One region of the Singulisphaera rosea genome, then DNA from elsewhere that is predicted to be linked to it. Evidence: riboswitches for the same ligand, from Rfam matches in the RefSeq annotation. Region 1 holds a riboswitch; each other region holds the start of a gene.
The links. A riboswitch is a leader RNA that binds a small molecule or an ion and turns the genes downstream of it on or off. The one in region 1 is predicted to bind cobalamin.

Region 1 (7,451 bases):
CGTCGCCTGGAAGGCGTCGTCGGCCGTGTGCAGGTCGCCCACGATCCGACGGCAGACCCCCCGGACCATCGGCCCGTACCGAGTCACCAGCCCCGAGAAGGCCAGCTCGGCAGAGGAGTCGGAGGTGGACGCCTCCCGACTCCGCCGCCTGCGTCGGCCCGAGACGAATCGGTCGAGGAGCTCCGCGTCAGACTCGCCCCCCACCGCCCCGACCCCGAAGAGGATCGACAGGTCATCCTCGACCCTACCCCGACGCACCATCGTCATGACCTCGGCCCTCGCGTGGATCGCCCGTGTCGCTCCCTCTTATGCGCGAATCGGGGACCACTATTCCATCATTCACGGAAATCGCTCCGTGAGAAGGGCTTCCGCGAACCGAGGGGCGTGCGACGATCGGCCTACCGGGCGAGGACGTCGTGCATCCCGACCGCGACCATGACCGTGGCGATCAGGCTGATCACCACGACGAGCGCCCCGAGCCGACGCAACGACTTCATCTGCCACCACATCAGCATCCCCGAAACACCCCAGAAAACCATGCCGACCGCCATCGCATCGACAATCAACGCCCAGACCCAACGGACGTCGAGCCGCGAGGGATACCGGCAGGCCAGGTGCAGGCCGGTCAGGAACCTTCGCGTCGAGAGGTCCGACCCCAAAGGCCGGACGGCCAGGGCCTGGGTCTGGAGGTGGTACGCCACGCGCCAGGCGCCGTGATCGTCCTCGGCCGCAAAAATCAGCTCGGGGGCCGTGCGGACCTTCACATCCTGAGATGACCGGCCCCACTTCGCTAGGATCGAGGCGACCGCATCCCTGGCCGTCGCCGCGGGCGCCTGCCCGAGGTCGACCACGTCCCGCGACCAGCCGGGCTCCTCATCCTTCGAGATCGGGGCCGAGCGGACCGTGCCGACCCGACCCTCCAACTCGACGAACACGACCTGTTCGTCGCGGGCCGTCCGGGCGGTGAGGGCCAGGTCGCGCGAATACGCCGGCGTCTGGGCCGAGGACAGCCGGACCCGGGACGAGCCCTTGGCATTGAGCGCCTCGACCACTCGAGACGCCATAGCCTCGGCCGAGGGGAACGACCCGAGCGGGGTGCCGGCCGCATCCCCCTCGGTGATGAGTTGGACCGACCGGTCGGAGAACCAGTCGGGGTGGTTGAACAGGAACGCCGTCGCCCCGTAGAGGAGCACGAACGGCGTCAGGGACAATCCTGCGTACATGTGCGCACGCCGAAGGATTTTCATCGCCGCGTTGTACCGGACGCGGGAGCGAGGGCGCGGAGCCCTCGCCGGCGAGGATTCGGTCGTCATCTCGGCCGTCCTGTGATCGTTGGTGGTCGCGAGTGGGACGTCAGCGTTCCTCGAGGTCGCCCTTGCGGAATTCCCGGGGCTTTTCGGGGGACGAGACGGCGGGATCGGCCCTTTTCTTCAGGTCGATGGTCCCTGAGTCGTCCTGTCCGCAGCCGGCGGCCGCGAACGGGACGACGAGGAAGACGAAGGCGAGCGCTCGGCGTAGGGGTGAAGACGCCATGGCAGGGGACAGCTCCGAGGGGCGTTGGGGAGGGATGATCAGGCTCAATACGCGTCCGCGCTAATGACCTCGCCGCCCGCCCTCGTCGAGAGGGCCTGATACACCCCGAATCGCGACCCGCTCGCCGCCGAGTAGACGTTGGCCGTCGCGTCGTACGACACCCCGGCCGCCGAGATCGTCGCCGGGTTGATCGACCAGGAGTCGATCGTGTCCTTGAGGAACCGCACCGAGCCGTCCACGAACGCGAAGTTCGCCCCGCCCGGGTGCAGACTGGAGGCGTTCGCGACGTAGCGCGCGCCGAGGATGCCCACCGGCTTCTTATGAGCGTTGATGGGGTAATAGGTCTCGAACATGGAGTCGTACCAGTAGCCGGAGTTCCAGAACTGGTTGACGACCTGGTCGGCGGGCGTGAGCAGCGAGTGGCCGCGTTCGCCGATCGAGATCGTGCTGCTGGTCCCGTCGGTGATGTCGCCGATCCGCGTCGCGCCGTACATATAAATGGTGCCGTTCATGTTGCCGACCTGCTGCGCGAAGTTGGCGGCCGTCAGCTTCGGCCGGACGTCCCAGGTCCCCGTGCAGCCGGCGTAGCTGGTGAAGGCCTGCATCCAGGTCGTCCCGGCCGGCGGCGCCTGGTAGATGGTCGCGGAGAGGGGCTGCTTCCGGGACGCGGAGGGGTCGCTCGGGCAGGCGAAGGCGGAGATCCCGACCCCCGCGATCGTCAAATTCGCCGGATTCTTATACGAGAGATTGAAATTGACGAGGTTGTAGGCGGGCTGCTGCTCGAGGAACGGCAGGATCATCACGAACAGGCTGAACCCATCGGCCGTCTTCCCCGGCCCGGTGCCCGAGGCGGCCCAGAACGAGCCGGGTGGGAGCGTGCCCGTGGCCGACTCGTAGTTCGAGATCGCCAGGCCCATCTGCTTCAGGTTGTTCGTGCATTGCGCCCGTCGGGCGGCCTCACGCGCGGCCTGGACGGCCGGGAGCAACAGCGCGATCAGCACGGCGATGATCGCGATCACCACCAGCAGTTCGATCAGGGTAAAACCAGGACGGCGGCTTGAGCGGAGACGTGCAGACATGAGCGCAGACCTTCCTGCCGGGTCGGGCGTGGAGGGAGCTTCCGCTTCGGCCCCTCCGGCGCATGGCCCATTGGCAGACGGTCTGCGAACGGCCCGCCCGGATGCTCGTGGCCGAAGCATCCAAACAGCAACTCGACGGGCAGGTCTTCTGGCTCTCGGCATCGAACGGCATCCGGACGGCCTTCCCACCTTGCGGCAGTGGCACAAATGTCCGGAAGCCTAGCCGATCACAGCGGCGGCCCCGCGACGGATTCTCACCGTCTTCCCTATTATCCCCCACCCCGCATCCGGGTCGGAGGCACCTGTCGAGGACGGGCATTAGACCCCACCCCTCTCCGCCGGGTCAAGGGGTTTGATGAGTGAGACGCGCTTAACCCTGGTCCACGGATTCGTCACGCCGACGCGACGGACGATTGGAAATGCGCCTTGGAGTCGTGGTGGACCGTTCGGAGTGATCGCGGGAATCGTCAAGGCCAATGACGTCTCTCAGCCTGTCGTGCGGCAGATCACCTCAAATTTACCGCCGAACGAGCCAAACCAAGCACAAAATCCACACAATGATGCATCCAATCACCGGGCGGCGTCGCAAATAATACACATCATCGCCAACCGTCGATTTTTGGCCTATGACTACCAATGATTGATCGCTTGGGCGTGGGAACGGCCGCAACGGCCTTTCGACGCGCCGGCAGAGAGAAAGACGTCTTCATTTCTTTGATTTCAAATCATTTTAGTTTTTACATGTAAATTTTAGTTCATTATGACGCGTCCGGATGAGGAGGGGTGAGCCGGCCTGTGCCGGTTCGCCTCTCCGGCGAAGATGGGGAATCGCCCCCGACTACCACCCGTCACTTTCACCTCGAGAGTCCCGACGATGAACATCTCCGACTTTTCCGGCAGGGTCGAGCCTCGGCAGGACCGCCGTCGAATGAGGCCCGCGAGCGAGGCGCTCGAGGTTCGTCGGGTCCCGGCGGGGACGACCGCGAGCTTCAGCGTGGCGCAGGATTGGGGCACGGGCTTCCAGGCGTCGATCAACCTGGCGAATTCGCAGGCGACGAGCGTCAATAACTGGGTGTTGCAGTTCGACTACTCGGCGTCGATCGACTCGATCTGGAACGCCTCGATCGTCAGCCACGTGGGCAACCACTACGTGATCCAAGGGGCGGACTGGAACAACACGATCCCCGCGAACGGTAGCGTCTCCTTCGGTTTCAACGGGAGTCCCGGGCACACCACCGCCGCCCCCACCAACTACCTCCTGAACGGCGCATCGATGGGCGGCGGAGGGGGCGGGGGCGGGACGACCACGCTTCCGACACTCTCCATCGGCAACGTCACGGCCGCCGAGCCGAGCAGCGGCAGCACGCCTTTCGCGTTCAAGGTCAGCCTGTCGGCCCCCTCGACGAGTTCGGTGACGGTCCATTACGCGACGGCCGACGGCACCGCCAAGGCCGGCTCCGACTACCAGGCGACCAGCGGCACGCTCACCTTCGCCCCCGGCGAGACGAGCAAGACCGTCTCCGTGTCGGTCCTCGCGGATAAGGTCGTCGAGGCGAACGAGACGTTCGCCGTCGTCCTCTCGAGCCCCGCCGGCGCGACCCTCGGGACCGCAAAGGGGACCGGCACGATCCAGGACACCGCCCCACCCTCGACCAGCGGCGACGCGAGCTTCCTCGTGACCAGCGACTGGGGGAGCGGCTTCAACGGACTTGTCACGATCAAGAACAGCGGCACGAAGGCCTGGACGAACTGGACGCTCGGGTTCGACTTCGCCGGCCAGATCTCATCGATCTGGGACGGGGCGGTCGTCAGCCATGTCGGCGATCACTACGTGGTCCAGAACGCCAGTTACAACGGCGCCGTGGCCGCCGGGGCGTCGGTCAGCTTCGGGTTCGGCGGGAGCCCCGGGAATGTGACGGTCGGGCCCACCAACTTCGTCGTCAACGGTGCGGGGCCGGGCAACCAGGCCCCCGTGGCCGCCAACGACACCGCCTGGACGGCCCCCGGCAAGGCCGTGACGATCGCCGTCTTGGCCAACGACTCGGATCCCAACGGCGACCCGCTGACCGTTACCTCGGCCGCGCAAGGCAAGCACGGCGCCGTGGCCCTGAACCGCGACGGGACGGTCACGTATACCCCGGCCTCGGGCTTCACGGGGACCGACTCCTTCGCCTACACCATCAGCGACGGCCGGGGCGGGACCGCGACCGCCACCGTCACCCTCGGCGTCTCGACCCAATCCTGGCCGGCCCACGTCTACGCACCTTATGTCGATATGGGCCTGTATCCGACCTACAACCTCGTCGCGACGGCCCAGAACCAGGGGGTCAAGTACTTCAACCTCGGCTTCGTCGTCGCCGACGCGAACAACAAGCCGAGCTGGGGCGGCTACACCGACTACGAGATCAGCGGCACCCCCTTCGACCAGGCCTTGCGGTCGCAGGTCAACAGCCTTCGGGGGCTCGGGGGCGACGTCGCCGTCTCGTTCGGAGGCGCGTCCAACAACGAGCTGGCGGTGGCGATCACCGACGTGAAGGCCTTGCAGAACGCCTACCAATCCGTGATCACCGCATATGGCCTGACCCGAGTCGATTTCGACATCGAGGGGGCGGCCGTCAACGACCGCGCGTCGATCGATCGCCGATCACAGGCATTGGCGGCCTTGCAGAAGACCGCCGTCGCGTCGGGACAGCCGCTCCAGGTCTGGTTCACCCTCCCCGTCCTGCCGACCGGCCTCACCGCGGACGGGCTCTACGTCCTCCAGTCCGCGCTCAAGTACGGCGTGACGATCTCCGGCGTCAACGTCATGGCGATGGACTATGGCAACTCCGCGGCCCCTAACCCGCAAGGACACATGGGCGACTACGCCATCCAGGCCGCCACCTCGACATTCAATCAACTCAAGACCCTTTACGGCACGACCAAGACCGACGCCCAACTCTGGGGGATGGTCGGCGTGACGCCGATGATCGGCCTGAACGACAACACCGACGAGGTCTTCGACCAGGCCGCCGCCCGCCAACTCCTCGCGTTCGCCCAGCAGAAAGGCCTCGGCGAGATCGGCATCTGGTCGCTCAACCGGGACCAGCAGAACGCGAACGGAGCCCTGACCTACGTCGACCTCACGTCGAGCAGCATCTCGCAGAAATCTTACGAGTTCACCTCAATTTTTAGGCCGTTCACATCCTGAGAGGCTTTGGCTCTCGCGCAGCCCTCGAACGTACACGGTATTCGTCTCGAAACCCGATTTTTCCTGAGAAACCGGGTTTCTGATATCCTCGACGCGGATTTTCAAACGGTCAAGCCGATACCGCCGACCCCAGAACGCTTTGCGGCAAGAACCCAAGAGGTTGTGTACAATCACCTCAGAATGGCCTTCCGTCTTCGTCGATCATCGGAGGCACAACGGCCTGAACACAGCTCCTGGCATCGTTGTCCGGAATCGGGATGCATGCTCCAAATGAATTTGGATCGCGTGGGTGCACCATGAAGTTGCGACGAGTCCGCATCGAGAATTTCCGGCAGATACGGTACTGGGAGCACGAATTCACGGACTCTCTGCAGAGGGTCCGTGACGTGACACTCTTGGTTGGGCCAAACGCCAGCGGCAAGACATCGATCCTGGACGCGATCGCCGCAGCCATCAACCCTTTGACGCGAATCAATGCGATTCGACCAGGCCTGGAGATGTCGCTCAAGAGGATCGTCCGGCACGGCGCGACGTTCGCGAGTGTGGAAGCAGAGGTCGAATTTTCCCAGGAGGAGGTTGACACCGCGCTGGCCATCTTAGGCATGATGGAGACCAAATTGAAGGGAGAGGAGGACTCCATTCGGGAATCGAGACTCGTCTCGTTCTCCTGGACATTTCCCGACCCGTCAGGGATGCACGCGCATGGCCGGACCGAATGCCGGCCGCGTGACGGTTGGTCGATCTTCCGCTCACGAAGCCGGGTCGCACAATTGCTGGCAACGCAACGCTTGCGAAGGCCAAACCTGCTGGAATCCGCCGGAGCTGTGTTCACCTTCGACCAGCACCGATCCCTGTTCGGACGCCTCATCCCTCGCGCGATCTGGGACGTCCTGGCGAACAGCGGAAGCCTGCCTGGACTCCCCCCCACACTGCCGGTTGAATCCCTGTCGGAGCCGGACCGACGAACGACCGACCCTCGCCTGCTGCTGCTCTCGATGGCAATCCAAGAACTCCTCCCTCCCAGATCGACGATAGGACAGACGGAGTCGTCGGATTTCGAACGAGTCCGCGAGGCCTATGCTCGAATCTGCCACCCACATTCGATTCGGGGTGCCGTGCGAGACGACCTCGAGAGATTCGACATCGAATTCTCCAATGGCCCGACACCCTACGGATACGACGACCTCAGCAGCGGCGAGCAGATGGTCCTGCTCATCCTCATCCGGATGGCCTCGGAGCGCATCCACCGATCCATCCTGCTGCTCGACGAGGTCGAACTCCACCAGCATCCCATCTGGCAAAGGCGTCTCCTGGACAACCTCCGACAAGTTGGCGTGGACAATCAGGTCATCGCGACGACGCACTCGGCCTACCTTCGCGACGTGCTTCCTTCATCGAGTGTCATTACATTAGGAGACATCGAACATAAAGATCGAAGGGGCGTCTGACGATGGCACAAGTCTACCTGGTATGTGAGGGGGAACGAAACAGTCTTGACGTCCGCCTACTCGACGCCGTCCTCGCCCAGTATTACAAACTGCCGATCGTGATCGAGCCCGCCGGTGGCGGCAGCAACCCGCGTATTGTTCGCAGATGGCTCGAGCGCCGGGTATCTGGAGATATCGCCTTCCTGATTCACGACCGCGATT
Region 2 (7,451 bases), on a different contig from region 1:
ACCGTCGCGTTCAGCTCGAGTCCCCCCTTGTAGCCATGCCGACGGATCGCGTCGAGCCACTTCGGGTTCACGACTCGGGTGCGGAAGACGCGGAGTGTCTCCTCCTTGAGGTCGCGAACCTTGGGCCGACGCGGATCCTGCGTATCGCCGAATTCCTGGCGCGGCACGCGACCCGAGAGGGCGCGGATCGTGGCGATCATCCCCCCGTGGAACTGGAAGTAGTCGTCGCTGTCGAAGATGTCGTGCTCGCGGTTGTCCTGGTTGTGCAAGGCAACCTGGACGCCCGAGAGCAGATGGCGGAAGGTTTCGCGGGCGTCGGCTCCTTGGCCTTCGGAGGTATAGGCGTAGCCGCCCCAATTGACGTAGGCCTCGGCGAAGTCGCCCGGCTCGGTCCAGTTCTTCTCGTCGATCAACGGCAGGATCCCAGCCCCATAGCTGCCCGGCTTGGCCCCGAAAACGCGATAGCGAGCCTTCCGCTCGGCATCGGACTCGCAGCCACCCTCATCGAGGCCGGCGGCCAGGTCGGTCAGGTAGTGCTTGCGGACGAAGTTCCGCTCGGGTTCCTCGTCGAGCGTGGCCACGCATTCGACGGCCTCGTCCAACAGGCTAATCAGGTGTGGGAACGCGTCACGAAAGAATCCGCTGATCCGAATGACAACGTCGACCCGGGGCCTTCCCAGTTCTTCGAGGGGGATCACCTCGAACCCAAGGACTCGACGATTCTCCCGGTGCCAGGTCGGCCGCACACCCAGGAGCGCGAGGACCTGGGAAACGTCGTCCCCCTGCGTCCGGATTGCACTCGTGCCCCAGACGCTGATGCCGACCCGCTCGGGCATCTCGCCGGTTGCCACTCGATGACGCTCGACGACCTCGCGGGCCAGGGCCTGTCCGACCTCCCAGGACGACGGCGAGGGGAGGCTTCGCGGGTCGACTGTATAGAAATTCCGGCCCGTCGGCAGCACGTGGGCCATGCCTCGGGTCGGAGCTCCGCTGGGACCGGGGGGCACGTAGCGACCTCCGAGCGCCGCGAGCAGATTCGTCGTCTCCTCCTCCGTCTTCGCGAGCTTCGGAACCAGGTCCCGGCAGATGAAAGCCCCGATCCGGGCCAGCACTTCGTCGGTTCGAAATTCGTCGCCGAACGCCGACCCGATCGCCTCGCCGACCCGTTCCCCGTCGAACCCGTCGCGGTGCAAGGCCTTTAAGAACTGGCCGACCAGCGAGTCGACCGCCTCGAGCGCATCCCCCCGAGTCACGATCGGCTTGCCGGTGCGATCCGCGAGCCTGAGGACCGCCTCGTCCCGTTCGCCGTCGAGTCGCTTTCCGAGCCCGTCCTGGAGTTCATCCGGATCGAGCCCGAACAGGGCACAGGCCGAGGCACGAAGGCTCGGAGCCTCCAGGTTCGGCAGCCGGGTCAGGGCGCGAAGCAACTCGACGAGCGTCTCGTCCCTTGGGGCCTGGCCGAAGATGTGGAGGCCATCTCGGATCTGCGCCCCGGCAAGCTCGCAGAGGTAGGCGTCCAGGTCCTCCAAGAGGTGGGCAACCTCGCGTCCCTGCATGCTCGCGAGCGAGACGGGAGTGCCGTCGGCGGTCAGGCCCTCGTCCCAATCGTGCGTGTGATCGCCGTGGTCCTGGGTCATCAGCCGCGCGAGGTCGCGGTCGAGTCGCGCCCGCTTGATGAGGTCCCAGATCTGGCGTTGCAGGACCGGCAGCTTCGACGGGTCGAGCAGTTCGACCTGGTAGTACTCATCGACGAGCTGTGCGAGCTGTTCCAGTTCCCCGTAGACGCCGGCGTTCGTCAGCGGGGGGACCAGATGGTCGACGACCACCGCATGCCCGCGCCGCTTCGCCTGGGCGCCCTCGCCGGGATCGTTCAAGATGAACGGGTAGAACAGCGGCAGATCGGCCAGGAAGGCGTCGGGGGCACAACCGCTCGAGAGGCCGACGCCCTTGCCGGGCAGCCACTCCAGGGTCCCATGCTTGCCGAAGTGGACGATCGCGTCGGCGCCCCAGTCGTCTCGGAGCCAGCGGTAGAGGGCATAGTAATTGTGGGGAGGCGGCAGGTCGGGCTGGTGGTAGATGGCCGCGGGATCCATGCCGTAACCTCGAGGCGGCTGGAGGGCCAGGAACACATTTCCCAGCTCCAGTCCCGCCAGCGAGATCGCCCCGTCCTGCACGTAGGCCGCGCCTGGCGGCGGCCCCCACTGCTCGATCATCCCGCGTCTCAAACTCTCGGGCAGTTCCTCAAACCACGCGGCATACTGTTCCACAGGAACGCGCCCCGCGGCATTGGCGAGCTGCTCGGTCGTCAGGAACGTCTCATCATAGGAGCACCGGTCGATCAACTCATGGATCAGTGCATCGCCGTCGGGCGGTACACCCTCGATCCGGTAGCCCGCCTCGCGCATCGCCGCGAACAGCCGAATCAGCGAGGCGGGTGCATCGAGCCCCACGGCATTCCCGATCCGAGCGGCCTTGCCCGGAGCATTCGTCAGGATGACCGCGACTCGCTTCTGTTCGTTCGGGAGCCTGCCCAGCGTCGCGAATCTCGCGGCGAGGCCGGCGACCCGTGCGGCCCGGTCGGGCTCGGGCACGTATCGAGGCGCCTCCAGAGCACCCGGCCCTGAAGACTCCTTGAAGGAGACGGGCACGGTGATGATCCGCCCGTCGAGTTCCGGCACCGCGACGTTCATCGCCGTGTCGAGCGGCCCGAGCCCTCTCGGGCTCGCCTCCCACTGCGGCTTCGCCGAACCGCTGGCAATCGCCTGGAGGATCGGGACGTCGAGAGACTCCAGCGCATCCACCGATCCGCCGTGGGTCCAGTTCCGGGTCTCCGCCATCGCGAATGACATGGTTGTCACGAGCACGTCGATCAGCCGATTGTCCCCGTCGTAGAACAGGTCGAACGCCGAGGGCCAGGCCGCCGAAGGACGTTCCGACGCCCTCGACGGCTCCTTCAAGGAGTCGGTGAAGACCGGCAGGGCGTTGGCCCCCGCCGCTTCGATCGCACGCACCAGGGCATCGATGAACTCGAGGTTCGTGCTCAGCCAGTGGGCGCGATAGAAGAGCAGACCGACCGTGGACCGCGACGGATCACGCAAGGCTCCCCATTCGGCCAACGTCGTCTCGAGCGGGAGATCCGGGTGATAAACCCCGTGACGCGGCGGACTCCCGGGCGGCGAGAAGCCAAGCTCCGCCCGCAAGAGTTCGTCGGCCAGGAACCGCACGAGGTTCTCCATGTTGGCCGTCCCGCCCGCCAGGAGATAGGCGGCCGCTCGCTCGATCACGGCGGTCGGGACGGTCGAGCCCGCGAGGAATTCCGGGTCGGTCGGTCCGACGGCGCTGATGAGCAGCAGCCTCAGGTCGGTTTGACGAGCATACTGCGCCAGCCGACGCCACCCCGGCAGGTCGTCCGGGCCGCCGTGGACGCGTGCGACGACCACGCGAGCGACCCGGCCGCCGTCGTCCACGAGCGATGCCAGGTGCTCGTCGCTCTTCACCCGGTTCAGACTGGCCGTCCGGACCATGGGCAGTCCCACAGGCTGGTCGGCCATCGCCCTCCGCAGCGCCAGGAGGTCGGTGTCGGCGTGGGAAAGCAGCAAGATCTCGTCGACGAGCTTCGAGCCCGGATCGATGAATTCGCCTCGATCGTGAGACGATTCGCCGGAGAGCACGGCCTCCTCGGGCCAGGCGTAGAAGTCGAACGCCAGTTCGGCAAGCTCGGCCGTCGGCGGGAGGTAGCGATCGGCCGCCAGCATCCGGTCGATGTAGTCGTAGATCGCCAGGATCCGCGACTCGTGGTTGATCGACTGGAACCAGACTCGGCGGCCGTCGAAGAGCACCAGCGCCACGTTCAACAGCGGGCAAGGCCCCAGGCAACCGCTCATGGTGAGCTGGACGTTGTCCCGGATCCCTCGACGCTTGTACTCTTGCTTGTAGAAATCGAGGGGAACGATCGGATTGCCACGGTCTTCGCGCCCGCAGCAGCATCCCCGCTGGCAGACCAACAAATGCCCGCGCCGGGGCAAGACGTGGATCGTCTTCCCATCGTTCCTCAAGACACGACGGCGATTCGCTCGCAATGACACGGGGATTAGGCTCCGGCTCGCGTTTCGCTCGGTCATCGGGCTCGAGTTGGCATGGGCCAACACCGTCGCCTGGACGCCAAGCATGGCTCGATCGACTTATGAGGCCACGGCGCGAGAGGGTCGCGCACTTCGGGGCGGGGGATCCGGCGTCTCGCGGCTAGGAGCGAGCTTCGGGCGGTTCCGCCCAATTCCGGAGCCGGGTCGTGGGATCGAGCGACGGGGGAGTGCGTGAGCCTGAGACTTCGGACATGGATTTCCCTCACCTTCCTCGAGGTATATGGGGATAAGCTCAAGCGGTCGACCTGGCTTCCCGGTCGACGAGGCTGTGGCAGCCTCGCGCCCAGGTTACAGTTGCGGGACAGCGCCGGAATCACACCGGCTTCGCCGCTTTCATTGAGGGGGGGATGCCCCCAGCTTTGCACGGATGCAAGCCTCAGCCTACATTCGTACCGCGAGCGATCTTAGCCGAGACTCGAGCCCTCCGACAACCCATACCTGCCCGGCACAGCCTATCCATCGGCAGGAAGGACGACTCCGCCGAAGGCAAGACATCCAAGAAGTACCAAACCAAATTATTATAAATTGAATCCGACTTTAATCCGTTTTTCCAGCCGAGCACAACGAAGTAAGCGAGAGGGTTGAACCACGACCGCGAAAATCCGACCCACGCCACGGCCAAGCGTCCCCGGACAGAGTCGACGACGAGATCATCCCCAAGGTGGGATGCAAAGCGAAAACCCCGACCAACCGGCCGGGGTTTCTCACTCGTGCTCGACCAATTCATCCCGCAAGGCACCGCGCCCTCGACCTCCCGTCTCCTCACTCCTCCGTCGCGGCCAGCTCACTTCGGGTCAGCCAGGGCCTTCTCGATCCCCTTGACAACCTTCTCCGAGTCGGGACCTTCCTCAGGGTCGAACCTGGCGACAACCTCCCCCTTGCGGTTGACCAGGAACTTGGCGAAGTTCCAGCTGATGGGTCCGGAGAACTTGGGGTTGGTCTCCGGACTCGTCAGGAAGCCATAAAGGGGGTGGATCGCCTCCCCTTTGACGACGATCTTCGCGAAGAGCGGGAACGTCACGCTGTACTTCGAGCTGCAGAACGACTTGATCTCGGCGTCGGTGCCGGGCTCCTGGTTCCCGAACTCGTTGGCGGGGAAGGCCAGCACCTCGAAGCCATCGGCCTTGTATTTCCCATAGACCGTCTCGAGCGCGGCATACTGATGCGTATTCCCACACTGGCTCGCGGTGTTGACGATCAGGAGGACCTCGCCCTTGAACTTCGCGAGGTCCACAGTCTTCCCGTCGATGTCCTTGGCCTGGAACGCGTGCACGGACGTGGGCTTCTTGGCGGGTTCATCCGCGGGGGTGACCCGCGCGACCAATAGCAGGGAGAGGGTCGCCAGGAGAAGGGGGAGGATACGGTCGAGCACTGTGGATTCCTGTGCAAGGAGGAGGGAGGGACGAACGCAACGGCCCGGAGGAAGGGCCGCCCTGGCTTGTGCGACTAACCCGACATTGTAGGAGGAGCGACTACCGCATTATCATGGCAAGGCCTATTTCGGAAATCAAGGCGGGGGCTCTCGCGTCCAGAGATTTCGATATCTTGAACAGTGGCCCTCCAGGCGGCGTCCCCCACGCGAGGTTCTCGCCTCGACTCCCCGGCGAAGCCGGGCCAGCGAAGGGGGCCGAACGGGCCTCTCGAGGACGTCGTGAGGTCCAAGCGGCCGCCGAGGGGTCGTGAAGGTCATCACCCCGCGTACCTCCGTCGGACCCGAGTGATCAAGCCATGCAAGACTCTCTGACAGAGGGCGCCTCGAGGGCCCTGGGACGAGCCCAAGTCCGTGCCTTCCTGCGCGGCGCCTCGGCCGCGGAGCCGATCGACCTGCTCGCGGCCCTGATCGACGAGGCCGAGAGCCGCGCCGCCGAGTTGCTCACCCAGTCGGGGCTGGAGTCGGAACGGCTCTACCAGGCCCTCGGACTAGGCGGGCCGGACGAGGATGGACTCGAGACGCCGGAAGGTGCTTCAGCCCTTCCCTTTTCCCCCTCGTTCCGGGCCGTGATCAACGACGCGACCCTCCGGGCGAAGTCGCTCGAACGGGGCCGACAGGTGGGCACCGAGCACCTGCTCGCGGGGATGGTCGCCACCCCGGGACCGGCCGCCGACCTCCTGGCCGGCGTCGGGATCGAGCTCGAGTCGCTCCTCGAAAGCCTGACGCCTGGCGCCGCGTCCGAAGCCGGGCCGATCCCGATGGCCGACGAGATCCCCCCGCTCGAGCTCGTCGAACCGACCCAGGCCGTCGACCTCGGCCGGATCCTCGACGCCTCGGCGAATCGAGCCCGGGAAGGGCTTCGCGTCGTCGAGGACTACGTCCGCTTCGTCCTCGGCGACCCCGCGCTGACGAAGCGGCTCAAGGAGGTCCGCCACCGGCTCGCCGAGGCCGTCCGAGGCTTCGACGCCGAGTTGCTCATCGCCTCGCGCGACACCCGAGGCGACGTCGGCACGCACATCATGACGACCTCCGAGCAGGCCCGCGAGAACCCTCGCGCCGTCCTGACCGCGAATTTCAAGCGGACCGCCGAGGCCCTCAGGACCCTGGAGGAGTACGGCAAGCTCGTCGACGTCTGGCTCGCCGGACGGTTCGAAGTCCTCCGCTACGACGTCTACACGCTCGAGAAGCTCACCCTCACCGCCGTGGCCTCCGCGCGGGTCCTGGGCCCGGCGAGACTCCAACTCCTCGTCGGCGGCCTCCCCACCCTCGGCGACCTGACCTGGATCGTCGGCGAGGCGTTGGCCGGAGGCGTCGAGGTCATCCAGCTCCGCGAGAAAGCGATCCCCGATCGCGAGTGGCTCCGCAGGGCCCGGGAAGTCCGGATCCTCACCGCCCAGGCCCACGCCCGGTTCATCGTCAACGACCGACCCGACCTCGCCCGCCTCGCCGGCGCCGACGGGGTCCATCTCGGTCAAGACGACCTGACCCTCCGCGATACCCGACGAATCGTCGGGTCCGTCCCCCTGATCGGGATCTCCACGCACGACCGCGAGCAGCTCGACCGCGCGATCCTCGACGGAGCGAGCTACCTCGGCGTCGGCCCCGTCTTCGCCAGCACCACCAAAGACTTCTCCGACCTCGCCGGCCTCGCCTTCGTCCAGCTCGCCGCCGAGACCACCACCCTCCCCTGGTTCGCCATCGGCGGCATCAGCGAAGACAACCTCGAACGCGTCCTCGAAGCCGGCGCCACCCGAGTCGCCGTCAGCTCCGCCATCGTCCGCGCCGAACGCCCCAAGGCCGCCGCCGCCAAGCTCCGCGCCCAGCTCGACGCCCTCGATCTCGACGGCTGAATCGGATCGAGCCGAAATGACCGGACG
Region 3 (7,451 bases), on a different contig from region 1:
GCACAGCCGATGCACAGGCCGGAGGTGCTGTCCATCCGGCAGATCCCCACGCAGGGGCTGGCCACGAATTCGGGCATCGTCGGCGCACCTTCGCGAGGGCGGGGATCAGAGTTGGTCGGCGCTGATGATCTCGCCGCCGCGTTGGGAGAGGACCGCGGCCAGGACCTTCGGATCGAGGTTGTCTTTCAGGAACCGGGCCGATCCGTCGCCGAAGGCGAAATAGGCCCCGCCGACGTGGTAGCTGGCGAACTCCTGGCCGAACTCGCACCCGATCTTGCCGAGTAACGGCGAGGTGCTGGTCACCTGGCACGACGCCCAGATCGTCCCCGGCACGGTGCCGTTCCGGGCGCTGATGGGGGCGCTCTGGTCGAGGAAGTTCTTGTGGCCGATCCAGTAGCCGAACGAGGCCTCGTGGGCCTCGCCGACGAGGATGGTGTAGGTCGTGCCGTCGGTCATGCTGAGGACCGAGCTATTGGGGAGGGACGAGGTCAGCAAGACCCCGCGAGGCGTCCCCGAGGTATCCCCCTGGTTGGCGTAGTTGTTCTGGCAATTTGTGCCGGGGAAGCATCGCAGGGCGCGCTCGCCGTAGTTGCCCGAGTAGTCGTTGCGCCCGAACTGCAACGGCGATGACGGGGCATCGCCGTTGGGCCTCGTGAGCGACGAGTATTGACTGGTGGGGCAGAGGAAGAGGGACAGCGAGGTGGCCCCGGCCGTGGTGTTTTGGGGCTCGATGTACCACAGGCTCTGATTAATGCTGTTGTAGAGCGGTGATTGTTCGGCAAATGGGAGGATGGCCGTCCCCCAACTGGCCATGCGCCTGGCCCGGGCCGCGGGGAGGTTGGCGACCGTGACGCTGGCCATGCTCAGGCCGTAGCCGCCGGCGGGGAAGACGTTGTAGGTGCCCTGGTACGACTGGAAGGCGATGCCGATCTGCTTGAGGTTGTTCGAGCACTGGGCGCGCCGGGCGGCCTCGCGAGCGGCCTGCACGGCGGGCAGGAGCAGGGCGATCAGCACGGCGATGATGGCGATCACCACCAGCAATTCGATGAGCGTGAAGCCACGATGGGGCGTGGCCAGGGGACGAGGGCGCACGAGAGACGCAGCCTTTCCGCCGGGTCGGGCGTGAAATCCGGCTTCGGTGTCCCGGCTCGCGGCCCATCGCAGACGTCCTGCGTGCGGGCCGCCCGGAAGCTCCGGGTCCGAAGCGTCGGAACCGATCTCGACGGGCAGGTCTTCTGGCTCTCGGCTCGTGGCGGCGTCCGGATAGCCTTCCCGCCTCGCGGCAGTGGCAGAGGATCCGGAATCCTGGCCGATCACAGCGGCGGCCCCGCGACGGATTTGCACCGTCTTCCCTATTCTCCCCCGGCCCTTGGCAAAAGGCCGGCGGCACCCGTCGAGCGTCTGTATTACAGCGACACCCCGGTTTCGCTGTCAAGGACCGCCGCCATGAATTCGTTAGTCGATATGAATGCGTCACAAAGCAATAAATGAGGCAGGCCCGCATGAAGGGCCAAGCCGACGGTCCCCCTCTCCGCCTTGTCGCTCGAGTCCATTCTCGCCGGGATCTTTGCCCTGGGCCCTCCGCGTCGACGGCCAATTGCCCCGGAATCCACGCCCTTCAAAATGTCGATCTGGAAGATTTTTTTGGGATCATGTCCGGTCGGTGTGGAGTCCCTGATAACCCTGTCGAAGGGGGTCGTGAGACGGCCCCGCGAGGAACACGACGAACGAAACGATGGGGGACCCGACGATGAAGACCGTTTTGCTGAAGCTGGTGGTGGCGGGCACGGCGGTGGCGGCGATGACCTCCGCGGCGGATGCAGGGGAACGCACCTACGGTGGCTCGTCCTCGAACGCGTCGCAGTGGGGGTATCCGCAGTGCCGTCCGGAGTCGGCCCCCTGCGACTACCCGCCTCCTCCCAGCGACGGCGGCTACTGCCCGCCGAGCTATCCGCCGACCAACTGCGGGTATCCCAGCGGTGGGAATTGCTACCCCGGCGGCGGTCGTCCCGGCTACCCCGGCTCGGGCGGCTACCCGAGCGGTGGCAATGGCTATCCTGGTGGCGGTTACCCCGGCTCGAGCGGCTACCCTGGTGGCGGTTACCCCGGCTCGAGCAGCTACCCTGGCGGGGGTCGTCCCGGCGGCTATCCCGGCTCGAGCGGCTATCCTGGCGGGGGGCGCCCCGGCTATCCCGGGTCCGGCAATGCGAGTGGGTATCCCCAATCCGGCCACGGCCCCGTCTGGGGACAGTCGGGCGGCAACTACCCCCGGCCCGGCGGGAACAGCTACCCCAACAACGGCGGGTCGCTTCCCCCGAATCGTGGGCCGGTCTGGGGGCAGTCGGGCGGCTACGGCCAGCCCGTGAGCTACTCGGGCGGCGGGTACGGCGGACACGCCGGCGGGCATGGCGGGCACAACGGGGGTCGGCGATAAGGCCGATCGAGACGGCGAATCTTGATGATGGTCGCCCCGGGGGGAACCTCGGGGCGTCTTCGTTTGTTGAGGAGCCCAATCATTCGCTCGGCGGGGTGAGCGTGAAGACGCCGAACGGGCGCGACGACGTTTCGAGGCCGACTTCCCACTTGTTGAAGCGGACGAGCCAGCCGTCGGCTTCGAGGGCCTCCAGGAGGCGGAGGCTCATGGTGCGGAAGGGGTCGGAGAGGAGAACCCGTCCGCCTGCCGCCAGGTTGGTCTCGAAGATCCGGCGGAGCTGCGGGTGGAGCGACTCGCCGTAGAGGATGTCCGAGCCGAGGATCCAGTCGTAGCGTCCGGCGTCGTCCCAGGCGGTCCAGTCGGCGAGGCGAAGCTCGACCGCCGCGACGCCGTTCCGTTCGCCGTTGCGGCGGCAGAGGTGGAGCGCCAGCTCGTCGCGGTCGGTCTGAACCACCTTACCGCCGAACGACGCCGCGACGATGCCGGGGAGGCCCGTGCCGGAGCCGAGCTCCAGGACGCGCTTCCCCACGAACTCTCCCGCGAGTCCGACGATCTCGTGCACCAGCGCGATCGAAGACGGCCAGAGGGAGACGCCGTAGGGCAGGCGGTTCTCCTGCGGCTCGATGACCCGCGACTCGTCCTCGCGGGTCAGGACTGCACCCGTGTGGAGGATCGTCCACTCGCGGCCTCCTTGCCTCGTGCGGTACTCCTGGAGCCGGAAGTCGCCGCCCGTGGTGCCGAGCGTCTGCTGCGTCGTTGTGCTCTCGTCCATACCGCCACTTTACTGCTCAGGTCTCGGGCGGGTGAAGACGAGGCCTTCGCAAAAGTCCGATCGAAGCCTCGGCGCGATTTCTCGCCAGCCATTGACTTGTGTCGCAGGCTACGCAATGATGCGTATCGATCGACACGTCGGACAAATGGAGGACCAGGATGGCGGGTCGGAAGACGATCGCGATCACGGACCGGCAATTTGCGGTCCTGAAGGTGCTCTGGGCGTCCGGGCCGTTGACGGTCCGGGAGCTGATGGGGCACCTGCCTCGCGGGGACCGGCAGCCTTATACGACGGTGCTCGGGCTCTTGCAGGGGATGGAGAAGGGGGGCCTGGTCGCCCACGAGAAGGAGGCCCAGGCGCACCGCTACCGGCCCACGCTCACGGAGCGCGAGGCCACCTCGACGTTGTTGTCGGACTTCCTCGGCCGGTTCTTCCAGGGGTCGGCCGAGCGTCTGGTGCTGGGGCTGGTCGACTCCCAGCAAATCGACCCCGAGATGCTCAAGTCGATCGAAGCGAAACTCGCCGACACGTTTGAGCAAACCCCGGAGGCGGGGACCTCCGAGGCGAAAGGCCCCTCGAAGCGAGGAGGGCGGAAATCATGATCCGGTTCGTCGATGGCACGATCGACCCGTTCTTCTGGTTCCTGGCCGATTGGTCCGTTCGCTGGGGGGTGGTGATCCTCGCCCTCGCGGCGTGGTTCCGGATCCGGCCCCCGCGCCGGGCGGCGACCCGACACCTGCTCTGCGCGTCGGCACTGGCGGCGGGGCTGGTGCTGCCCCTGGCACCACGGTGGTCGATCCCCTGGCGACGGCCCGCACCGACGCCTTTGCCGGCCGCCTTGCCGACCGTCGCAAAGGGGCCGGTTGTGCTCGATACAAGACTGCTCGTCCCGAGGACGAGCGCGCCGGCCGAGACCCCGGCCTCTCAGCCGCCGACCCCGGTCGTTGTCCGTGCCGGGGTGCGTACCTCGGAGGTACCGGCACGCATTGAAAGGTCCGCGATCCCCGAGCCCGAGGTCGCCGAAGGCCTGGGACCCTGGCGCCAGGCCAGGGTCGTCCTGGGGGTAGCCTGGTTGGCGGGGATGCTCGTGTCCCTGGTCCGTCTCCTCGTGGGTGGGAGGATCCTGGCCCGGCTGCGGTCGTCGTCGAATCCCGTCTCCGGTGAGGCCCTGGTCCGATACCGGTCGGAGCTCGGCGTCCGCAGGGGTGTCGTGATGGCGACACACGAGGCGGTCGGGTCGCCGGTCCTGCTTGGCGGCCTCGCGCCGACGATCCTGGTCCCAGACGACTGGGACGCCTGGCCCGAGGCGACGAGGCGGGCCTGCCTGCTCCACGAGCTGGCCCACTTGGAGAGGTGGGACGACCTGGCGAAGCTCGCCGCCGAGCTGGCGCGGGTCCCGTTCTGGTTCCACCCGGGGCTCGCCTGGCTCCTGGCCCGGCTCGACCGCGAGGCCGAGCTGGCCTGCGACGACATGGCCGTCGGCCGAGGCGTCGCGCCGGCCGAGCTCGCGAAGTTGCTCCTCGACTTCGCCGCCCGTCCGCTCCGGCTCGATCTCCGGCGGCTTGGCGTCGGCGGCCAAACCCTGTCCTTTTTCGACCGGAACACGGTCTTGACCCGGATCACACGACTTCTGGAGGACGACATGTCTCGAGCGATCATCCCTCCGTCGAAGCTCCGCTCAATCGCCCTGGTCGTGGCTGTCGCCGCTCTGGCGTCGGCGATCGGCGGGGCCCAGGGCCGGGCGCTGGAACCCGACGCCCCGCCGCAACCGGCCGCAAAGCCGAAGGATGCCGGCCAAGGGCAGGGGACTGCCCCCAAGTCGTTCTCGGTGGTCGTCAAAGACGCGGAGGGACGACCGGTCGAAGGGGCGACCGTGGTCGCCGGACTCATCCCGACGAATCCCGGACAGGAGGGTGTGGCCACCGACGTGACCTCCTCAAGCACCGGCGTCGATGGCTCCGCCCGGTTCGATCGCGAGCCGAAGCCGGGGATCTGGGTCATCGCGTTCAAGGAGGGGCATTCCTTCATGAGCCGAAACCTGCTCGACCCGACGGGGGCGATCCCGACCTCGCTGGCCCTCCCCCGCACCCGGGTGCTTTCGGGAACGGTCGTCGACGCCGCAGGCCGGCCGATCGAAGGGGCCGAGGTACGAGTCGAGGGGGCGTATCGGACCTCCGGCCGGACGCCGGTCTTCTATTTCGCCCCCGCCCTCCAGGCACTGACGAAGGAGAAGCCGATCCAGCGGGCCTTCGTTACCCGGTCGGACGCGAGCGGGAGCTTCCGCTTGGAAGCACTCCCCGAGCAGGCCCAGGTCGCCCTGGTGGCCTCGGCGGAGGGGAAGGCGACGACACAAACCGCGTTGCGGAAAGAGGGGCCCCGCGCCGCCGACAAGGCCGAGGATCCCGTCCGCATCGTGCTCAACGACGAGGCGCGGGTGTCGGGGCGGGTCGTCTCGGCCGTGTCCGGCGTCGGGGTCTCGGGACGATCGGTGACGCTCCGAGGGATCGCCGAGGGGGCGAGCGTCTCGCTCCGAGGGAAGGCGACGACCGACGCCGAAGGGCGGTTCGAGATCCGAGGTCTCGGCGCGGGCCGGGCGAACATCCTCCTCGATGACGTGCCCGCCGACGGGCCCTGGACGTTCATCGCCGCGACCGACGTCCGCCTGACCCCGGGCTCGACCGCCGCGGCGAGGATCAAGCTGGTCGAGGGCGTGAAGGTCACCGGCTCGGTGACCTCAACCGACGGCAAGCCGATCCCCGGCGCCTCCGTCACCGTCTACGGGGCGAGGAACCCGATGAACGGCGGCTCGACGCCGGTAACGGTCCTCAGCGACCCCTCCGGCGTCTATCGCTTCCGGATGCCGCCGGGGAACGCCTATGTCATGCTGAATGGCAGCGTCCCGGGATACACGAGCCTGGGCAATACCGAGTCGAACCGGAGCGTGCTCATCCCGGACGGCCAGCCGACCTTCACCCTCCCGGTATTCGCGATGGCGCCCGGAGTCAACCTGACCGGTCGGATCGTCGACGCGACGGGCAAGCCGCTCGAGGGGGCGAAGCTCGTCGGCGTCTGCAACCAGACCTATTGCTCGCCGCTGAACCAGCCCTCGGCAACCGCCGACGCCCAGGGACATTTCCGCCTCGACATGCAGGCGGACGGGCAGCCCATCCCGCTCAATCAGGGGGTCACGTTCCAGGTCCGACTGGCAAGCGGGCAGGAGTTCGACGCCTCGCTCGTCCCGACGGGCAAAGGCGAGGTGACGATCAAGCTGCCGACCCTTCGGGACGGCGGGCCGAAAGGACCCGAAACGGTTGCCCCCGACGAGATCGCCGGGGTCGTCACCGACGTCGAGGGGAAGCCCCTCGAAGGGGTTTTGGTCCATCCTTATAGCTGGGTCCCGTTCATCAAGACGAAGAGCGACAAGGAGGGCAAGTTCCGCGTCAAGGTCCCCGAGCAAGGCAAGGTCGAGGTCCGGCTCAGCAAGGACGGATTCGAGCCTCGCGAGTTCCTGGCACATCCCACGGGTCAGCCGGGCTGGGTCGTGGTGATGGGGAGCCGGACCTACTTCGAAGGCCGGGTCCTCGGGCCCGACGGGGGACCGGTCGCAGACGCCCCGATCCGCGCCGACGCCGGTCCGAGACAGATGGCAGGGGCCCGCATGGGCGAATGTTGGACCGAGGGACTCTCGGGCAAGGACGGCCGGTATCGGCTCTATGTCGAACCCGGGATGTACGAGTTCCAGATTCGTGTCCCGGGCGTTGGCGTAATCCGCTCGCCGAAGCATGCGATCGCCACCGACGAGGCCCAGACCCTCGACCTCTCGCTCGGGTCGGGAGTTGATTTCGAGGCCCGCGTGGTCGACGCCCAGGACGGCAAACCGGTCGCGGGCCTCGTCCTGAAAGACTGGCGCAACCCGACCGTCTCGGGGACCTCCGACTCCGAGGGGATCCTCCGCATCCCCTCGATGTTGCCGGGCGACTTCAAGTTCGGCTCGATCGAGGCCGAAGGCTACGCGCGGTGGTGGTCCGACGCCTGCCTCAATGAGTGGAGCCGCTATCAGAAAGCGGACCGCTTCGGCTTCCAGCGCAACTTCGACGGGCTCGACTTCGCGATGAAGCCCGGCATGGCCCGCGTGACGATCCAGGTCGAGAAGGCCGCCACGATCCGAGGCCGGGTCATCGACCCCGACGGCAAGCCGGTCGCCGGCGCCACCGTCGCCCCCGCCCTGACCGGCTCCGGCAACTC
Region 4 (7,451 bases), on a different contig from region 1:
CGTTCGTCCCGCCAGGGCTCGGCTTGGGGAACAGGAACCCCACCGGGAAGCCGTTGGTGGAGGAGTGGTAATTCTGCATGGCGAGGCCGATTTGCTTCAGGTTGTTGGTGCATTGGATCCGCCTCGCGGCCTCGCGTGCGGCCTGCACGGCGGGGAGGAGCAGGGCGATCAGCACGGCGATGATCGCGATCACCACCAACAACTCGATCAGTGTGAACGCACGTCGGCGCGTCATCGAAGGAAACTCCCGGAATGGAGTGAGCTCGCTCGTTCTGTGAGGAGGCATCGTTCGACGGCCCGAGGGCCGTGGTCGATGCCACGGGGGGGTTATTCAGAGGCGGGTTCACACGACGAGGCCACGCTCTCAAACCTTCGGACGCGCATCGAGGCAGGGAGGCTTGACCAGGATCAAGCGTTCGACATGCGGACTGGCCGCAGTTCCCTCGCGTCCGGGACATAGCCCGGCGCATCGGGATGGCGAAACGCATCTGATCGCGACGTCGGTGGCAGGAGCGAGAGCCTGGAATCAGGCGAAGGCGGGGGTTTCCGGGGGATCATCCAGGCGGAAAGCCCGACGGGGTGGGAGTGGGCTCGGCGAGATGTCGGCAAAGGCCGGGCCCGAAACCACTGGCTCCAGGGCCAGGCTCGTCGCCAGCGCGGCCAACTTGCCGATCGGGGCGACCGTCGAGGCCGTCGGGAACGCCGAGTCTCCGCAAGGCGCGGAGCCCACGCAGGGGTTCGTCGGCAGTTCCGACGCCACCTTTTCCAAGGGCCGGGGGCCCTTCGGCGCCGAGGAGCCCTTTCGACCGCAGCAGCACGACGGCCCCCGACATCGCGACTTACACTTGCACGCATTCTCGTGCGAATCCGCGTCGACGGCGCCCAACGATGACACCGACGTCGCGAAGGCAGGCCCCCCCGAGATCAGGCCGATGATCATGCACACGACGGCGAGCGAGCGCCCGCGTCGCGCGTGATCGGCGTGTTGACCTCGGACGACGGTTCTCAAAGGCGGCCGTCTCTCGCAAAAGGGCAGGGGGGGGTAGGGATTGTCCGGTCGCCGCTCAAGTCTCTTAGGCCCCACCGCCCCTGTCAAGAGGCTGCCCTTGCAACTCGACAACCTCATACGAGGCACATCGCTTCTTCCAAGCCTATCCTTGGATCCGGGACGACGACCCCGAAAACTTCCTGAACGCGGTCAAGGTTCGAGTGGCCTCTCTTCAATACACGAGCCCGAAGCGCGAGCGAGCGAACCCTCTTCGATTTCTCACATAAAGATTTACTAGGATTCGCATCGGACGTGCAAACGATTACACCGCAAAATCCATATACAATATTTTTGTTCAGCAATTAATAGGAAGCAGCCCACCGGCATTCCGGGAGGCTCCGTGTACAATACCGCCGCTACTCAGACAGCTCGCTCGTCGGTGCAAACCTCAAGCCTTCGCCGGTCCGCACCCGGACCCCGAAGGCATCTTCAAGGGCCGGCCCGTGAATCACCGAAGGAGTCGGCCCTTCGGCGACCTTCCGACCCTCGCTCAACAGGAGGGCGTGGGGGAAGAACTCGAGGGCAGGGCGGAGGTCGTGGAGGGCGGCGAGGATCGTGTGACCGTCGCGATGCAGCTCGGCCAGGAGGTTGAGGAGCTCCATCTGTCGGCCGATGTCCAGGGCCGTAAGCGGCTCGTCCAGGAGTAGGATTGGGGCCTCCTGCGCGAGGGCCCTGGCGAGGAAAACCCGCTGGCGTTCGCCCCCGGAGAGGGTCGGCAGTGTCCGGCGCCTCATCGGTGTCAGGCCGACTCGTGCGATTGCCCAGTCGACCCGCTCGTGGTCGATCGCCGACAACCGTCCCCACGTCCCGACGTGGGGGAAACGGCCGAGAGTGACCACATCCTCCACGCGGAGCTCGAACCCGCTGGCCGTCAACTGGGGCAGATAAGCGCACGACCGGGCGATCGCCGACCGGGAGAGGTCGCGAAGTCGGAGCTCGCCGAGCGAGACTTCGCCCGAGCTCGGGGCGATCAGACCCGCCAGGACGCGGATCAACGTCGTCTTGCCCGCCCCGTTCGGACCGAGCAGGACGCTCATCGACCCCGGGTTCAAGGCCAACGAGACGTCGTCGAGGAGCGTGCGACTCCCGACCCGGACCGCGACCCCTTCGGCCTTCAGCGAGGGCGACACAATCATGGCCGGTCGCCTCCCGTCTTCCTCAAGAGGACCAGGAACGTCGGCCCTCCCAGGAACGCTGTGAGGATGCCCAGGTGCAGAGCGACCCTCCCCGAGAGCGCCCGCGAGAGGAGCTCGCACGACGTCAAGAACGCGGCGCCTCCCGCCAGACACCCCGGCAGGAGGTGGAGCATCCTCGGCCCGGTGAGCCGCCGGACGAGGTGCGGGACCATCAGGCCGACGAAGCCGATCGTCCCGCCGACCGCCGTGGCCGCCCCCGTCGCGAGCGCCGTGAGGACCAGGATCCAGATCCGCGTCGCCGCCACCGGCACCCCGACGGCTAAGGCTTGCTCCTCGCCGAGCAGGAGCGCATCGAGTCGACGGTGCAGGACCAGGAGCCCGGCGAGGCCCGCCGAGACCGGGGGGAGGGCGATCCAGAGATGTTCCCACGTCTGGTTACGGACCCCGCCGACGAGCCAGAAGAGGAGCTCCTGGACCCGGTGCTCCCTCGTGATGACCATCACGAGCGAGACGCCGGCAACGGTCATGCTCCCGACCGCGACGCCGGTCAGCAGCAGCGTGGCGGCGGAAGGGCGTCCCCCCAGGTAAGTCAAAGAGTAAACCAGGAGCGAGGCCACGAGGCCTCCGGAGAATGCGCACGCCGGCATCGACAGGAAAACCGTCTCCGCCAGCCCGCAATGGATCGCGAGAACCGCCCCCAGCGCGGCACCGCCGCTGACCCCGAGGACTCCTGGATCGGCCAGCGGGTTCTCGAACGTCGCCTGGAGCGCGGCGCCGGAGCAGGAGAGGGCCGCCCCGATCAGGCCGAGTAAGAGAACTTGGGGCAGCCGCACGTGCAGGACCAGGAACCGTTCATTCGCCGGGACCGAGTCATCGGACCCCAGCCCCGAGGCCCCCGCCAGGATCTGGGCGACGTGTCCGGGGGGGAGGGAAACCGTACCCCAGACGGTGCCCCAGGCCGCCAGCCCGAGGTAGGCCGCGAACAGCATCCCCGTAATCGCGGCCGGGCGCGTCATGGCGAGCCCTTGGCGCCGAAACGCCCGGGATGGAGTCGTGCCGCGAGCCGCTCGGCCCCCGCGATCACGTGCGTGGAGATGCTCGTGAGGAACCGCCCCTCGACATCGATCACCCGCCCCTCGCGGACGGCCCTCAAATGGCGGAGGATCGGGTGCATGGCGACCTGGCTCTGCCGCTCGTCCTCTTTCCAGCGCGAGAGGAGGATGACGTCAGGATCGGCGGCCACAACCTTCTCGGGCGAGATCTCCGCCGACCCGTCCAGTTCCAACTCCTCGGCGACGTTCCGCCCCCCGGCCTCGCGGATGATGTCGTCGATCGTGGTCCGACTCCCTGACGTGAATCCGGCGGACCAGTAGAGGACACGAGGACGATCCGTCACCCCCCGGATCCGATCGGCCAGCCGCCGACGACGAGCCTCCATGCGCTCGACCACGGCCTTGGCCCGGCCAGGCTCGCCCACCCGCTCTCCGAGGGTTTGCACCCCGGCCTCGATTTCGTCGATGCTGTGGAGCGCGTCGTTCCGGAAGACCGGCATCTTCGACCGCTCGAGCAAGCTGAGGAAGTCGGCCGTGTTATAGGGCGCGACGCAGACGAGGTCGGGCGCCAGCGTCACGATCGGCTCGAGGTCGTTCCCTCGGAGCCTGGGGATGCCCTTGGGGTAGACGCCCGCGACATTCGAGATCTCCGGATCATCGGCGAGCGTGGTCACCGCCACCACCCGCTCCTTCGGCACGATCTCCGCGAGGATCTCGTCCGTCGCCAACGTCAGTGAGACGATCCGCACCGGCTTCGTCACTCGAGGAGCCGGCCCCGGCGACGGGGCGCACCCGACCCAGCCGACCACAAGGCAGGCCAAAGCCAAGGACCCACGACATCTCGCTCGATAGGGGACAAAGCCGGGGAGACCGGAGGAGGGGTATTGAGTCATCTGAGGAAGCAAACCTTCCGCCGAGCCGGGCACGCAACGAGAGGCGGCTTCAGCCCTCCGGCATCCGGTTCGTTGCAGAGGATCTGCGAGCGACCCGCCCGGATGCTCTTGGCCGAAGCATCGGAACAGCAGCTCGACGGGCAGGTCTTCTGGCTCTCGGCTCGTAACGGCTCCCGGACGGCCTTCCCGCGATTTGTTCTCGCAGTGGCACTCGTCGCCCGGAGGTCTGGCCGATCACAGCGGCGGCCCCGCGACGGATTCACACCGTCTTCCCTATTCTCCCCCCAGGCTTCGGAGATGAGCCGAGGAGGCACCTGTCGAGGAATACGGATTAGACCCGGCCCATCGTGCGGGTGTCAAGCTGCGGCGACTCTCCGCGCGGCGGCAACGGCAAGTTCGACAAGAATTCGCGGTGTGCCCTTTCCTGGCCCCCCGACTCGAGGTCGGGCTCTCCGAGTGGCCCGGCTTTTGGAGGTAGCACGGGTCTTGGGCCTTATGTCGATCCGGCCGGTTTTACGCAAGACTCCGGGCGGGACAGGCCGATGATGGGGATATGGATCGGGAGGGTCGTGTCACTGGCGCGGCCCGTCCGTCGTCGTCCCTCGGGGGGGATGGCCGACGACTCCAGGATCTGTCTGTGGGCCGGGAGCGGCCCGAGGTCTTCCATCCCGAAGTTCCCGAGGGAACTCGGTTCGTTTTGGGAAAGGAGTTCCCATGCACTGCCTCCGTCGCATCGGCCTGGCGATGAGCGTCCTGGCCCTGTCGGTCCCGGCCACGACCCGGGCCGACTCGAACGTTCCATCAGGCTCCACGAACCCGAACATGGCGAAGCCGGCGAGCGGCCACAAGCATCGCCGGAACGTGTTCGGCCGGGAGATCCTCTGCACCGATTGCCAGCGTGCGAAGCTCGCCGGCGAAGGCGTCGTGATCCCGCCGCCCCCGCCGACGGGCCCGAATGGGGTCTACGTGAAAGGCTCCTGCCCGTCTTGCGAGGCGGAGGCCGCCGCAATGGGGGGCGTGGTGACCTCCTATGGCACGCAGGGGGGTGAGGCCCCGGGCCATGCCGTGGCCGGTGGCGCCATGCCGATGGACGCCTCCCAGGCGCCCGGCTACGCCAGCACCGGCGGCGGCCCCACGGCCGATCCCACGCCCATCGGCGTCGTCCAGCCCCGTCGAGGCGCCCAAGCGGCCGGCCGAATGGCCATGAGGTCGTCGGATAGCGCCGTCCGTCAGTCGGCCCTGCCGGCCCCCGAGCCGATCCCGGGCGGCGGCTCCGGCCGGCCCCACGTCATCAGCCACCTCTTCGGCTTCGCCGCCATCGGCCGCGACGCCCGCGACGCCCGCGAAAAGAAGACCCGCGAGACCCACGCCCAGATCCGCTACGACGAGGCTCCCCAGAAGGTCAACGAGCTCCCCTCCTCGATGGTCTACGGCCCCGGCGGCCGCTGAGACATCGAATCTCGCGAGACCCGCGCCCGGCAGGGCGCGGGCCTCTCGACACATATCAAGAACGCAGCGAGAGCGGACGGGCCCAACGTCAAATCGACGTTCGGCCCGTCCGCGCTTGCGCCGAAATCCGGTTTCGCTCCAGTGAGAGGGGCGGACCGGCCGATGCACTATGGCAAGGTCATACCGGACCGTGCCGTCACCCCGAGTCGGAGGTGGCGGCGGCCCCTCAAGCCGTTCCTCGCAGCCCCGCCGCATGGCGGTCGCTCGAGGCTCGGGCGTCTAGGGTAAGGTCCCGGTCATGGGCCTCGCTTGTCGGCAGGATCCGCGCGTAGGAAGGCGCGGGGCGCTGCCGCCGCTCGCTTGTTTCCGGACACTCCAGGAGGGATACCCCGATACGATGTAAAGGGATTGATCATGCGTTTCGGAAATCGGCGGGTGTTCGTGCTCGCGCTCGTGTTGACGTCGGCCGCGCTGGTCGGAACGGCCAAGGCGGATTTGTTCCATCACGAGTTCGAGCGTGAGGTCGAAGCCATCGACATCAATACCGGTGGCCCGTTCTACGCCCCGCCCGTCCCCTACGGCCACTACGCCAAGGACAAGGGCAAGCTCTGCGGGCTCCTCCACGGCGGTGCATGTGGCCTAGGCGTCTTCGGCTGCGGACTCGGCGGTTTCGGCAAGGGCGGATGTGGCCTCGGAGGCTGCGGCCTCGGCGATCATGGGTGCGGCAAGGCTGGCTGCGGACTCGGCGGCCTCGGCGGCCTCGGGTGTGGCAAGGCTGGCTGCGGCGACCCCTGCATGGCGTGCGGCAACTCCCCCAAGGGGTGCGGCTTCTGCCAGGGCAAGCGTTCGCTCCACAAGCTCTGCGGCGACCCGAAGGCCTGCGGGCCGGTCGTCGGCAAGGCGATCATCGGCGGCCCGGTCGTCGCGACCGAACAGTCGTCCGTCATCGCTTCGCCCCAGACGTCCTGCTCCGAGCCCGGCTGCTCCTTGAAGCCCAGCCATGCCCACCGCCGTGGGCTCGGCTGCAACCGTTGTGCGGGCCAAGGGTGCGGCACCTGCCAGGATCCCGGCCTCACCTCGGGCTCCCTCTGCGGCGATTGCCACGGCAGCGGCTGCGGCAAGTGCGGCGGACTGGGCGGACTCTTCGGCGGCGGACACGGTAAGGGTTGCTCGGCCTGCGGTGGCCGCGGCTGCAAGCTCTGCCTCGGCTCGCCGATCCACAGCCTGATCGCCAAGGTCCTCCACAAGGGCAATATCAAGTACTTCGTCGGTCCAGGCGGCCCCGTGCCGATCACCCCGGGCTATGTCCCGTACGTGATCACGACCCGCTCGCCCCGCGACTACTTCGCCTTCCCTCCGTTCGTCGACAACCAGCCCTGATCCGACGACGGGGGTACGGAAAACGCCAAATCGCGAGAGGCCCGGCTCACAAAGCCGGGCCTCTTTTCGTTCGTCGATCCCGTCGCCCCTAAGCGAGCCGATCCTGGCTACTCCCGAGGCCCCCCCTCCTTGAGGATGCTCAGGAATCTGAGGAAGTTGATCGGCTTGGTCATGAGCAGGTCCGGCCTCAGGTCGAGGACCGTCTCGACCCGCTTCCGGTCGGCTGTGCTCGTGATGACCGCCACCGACGTCGCCATCCGCTCCTCCCGGATCTTGCGGAGCACGGCCTCGCCGTCCCCGTCGGGGAGCATCAGATCCAGGATCAACCAGTCGGGAGCCGAGTCCAGAGCCGCGAGCGCGTCGACACAGGTCGAGGTCTCCACGACCTCGTGTCCCGCCTGGATGAGCAGCGATCGGAGGGCATGCCGAGTGATCCTATCGTCTTCCACGATAAGGATGAGCATAGGCGGATCCGCGCGATTTGCCGGAGGAT

Region 2: it holds a riboswitch for cobalamin, as region 1 does, so the genes downstream of both, cobN (cobaltochelatase subunit CobN) here and ACYOEI_RS31980 (DUF1559 domain-containing protein) in region 1, are expected to answer to the same signal.
Region 3: it holds a riboswitch for cobalamin, as region 1 does, so the genes downstream of both, ACYOEI_RS30440 (DUF1559 domain-containing protein) here and ACYOEI_RS31980 (DUF1559 domain-containing protein) in region 1, are expected to answer to the same signal.
Region 4: it holds a riboswitch for cobalamin, as region 1 does, so the genes downstream of both, ACYOEI_RS37405 (ABC transporter substrate-binding protein) here and ACYOEI_RS31980 (DUF1559 domain-containing protein) in region 1, are expected to answer to the same signal.

The regions. Positions count from the first base shown of each region.
Region 1 covers NZ_JBTYIP020000027.1:86,955-94,405, forward strand. The annotation lists gene ACYOEI_RS31965 (sigma-70 family RNA polymerase sigma factor) at 1-267, opposite strand, end outside; gene ACYOEI_RS31970 (hypothetical protein) at 399-1,313, opposite strand; gene ACYOEI_RS31975 (hypothetical protein) at 1,354-1,533, opposite strand; gene ACYOEI_RS31980 (DUF1559 domain-containing protein) at 1,578-2,612, opposite strand; cobalamin riboswitch at 2,734-2,933, opposite strand; gene ACYOEI_RS31985 (hypothetical protein) at 2,968-3,252, shown strand; gene ACYOEI_RS31990 (cellulose binding domain-containing protein) at 3,541-5,802, shown strand; gene ACYOEI_RS31995 (AAA family ATPase) at 6,099-7,250, shown strand; gene ACYOEI_RS32000 (hypothetical protein) at 7,253-7,451, shown strand, end outside.
Region 2 covers NZ_JBTYIP020000019.1:176,352-183,802, reverse strand. The annotation lists gene cobN (cobaltochelatase subunit CobN) at 1-4,169, opposite strand, end outside; cobalamin riboswitch at 4,361-4,520, opposite strand; gene ACYOEI_RS27165 (glutathione peroxidase) at 4,927-5,514, opposite strand; gene ACYOEI_RS27160 (thiamine phosphate synthase) at 5,871-7,424, shown strand.
Region 3 covers NZ_JBTYIP020000024.1:131,361-138,811, forward strand. The annotation lists gene ACYOEI_RS30435 (DUF1289 domain-containing protein) at 1-77, opposite strand, end outside; gene ACYOEI_RS30440 (DUF1559 domain-containing protein) at 106-1,092, opposite strand; cobalamin riboswitch at 1,209-1,409, opposite strand; gene ACYOEI_RS30445 (hypothetical protein) at 1,751-2,434, shown strand; gene ACYOEI_RS30450 (class I SAM-dependent methyltransferase) at 2,514-3,206, opposite strand; gene ACYOEI_RS30455 (BlaI/MecI/CopY family transcriptional regulator) at 3,365-3,808, shown strand; gene ACYOEI_RS30460 (carboxypeptidase regulatory-like domain-containing protein) at 3,805-7,451, shown strand, end outside.
Region 4 covers NZ_JBTYIP020000040.1:18,173-25,623, reverse strand. The annotation lists gene ACYOEI_RS37425 (DUF1559 family PulG-like putative transporter) at 1-235, opposite strand, end outside; gene ACYOEI_RS37420 (hypothetical protein) at 600-977, shown strand; gene ACYOEI_RS37415 (ABC transporter ATP-binding protein) at 1,405-2,184, opposite strand; gene ACYOEI_RS37410 (FecCD family ABC transporter permease) at 2,181-3,200, opposite strand; gene ACYOEI_RS37405 (ABC transporter substrate-binding protein) at 3,197-4,063, opposite strand; cobalamin riboswitch at 4,252-4,462, opposite strand; gene ACYOEI_RS37400 (hypothetical protein) at 4,844-5,578, shown strand; gene ACYOEI_RS37395 (hypothetical protein) at 5,993-6,958, shown strand; gene ACYOEI_RS37390 (response regulator) at 7,066-7,422, opposite strand.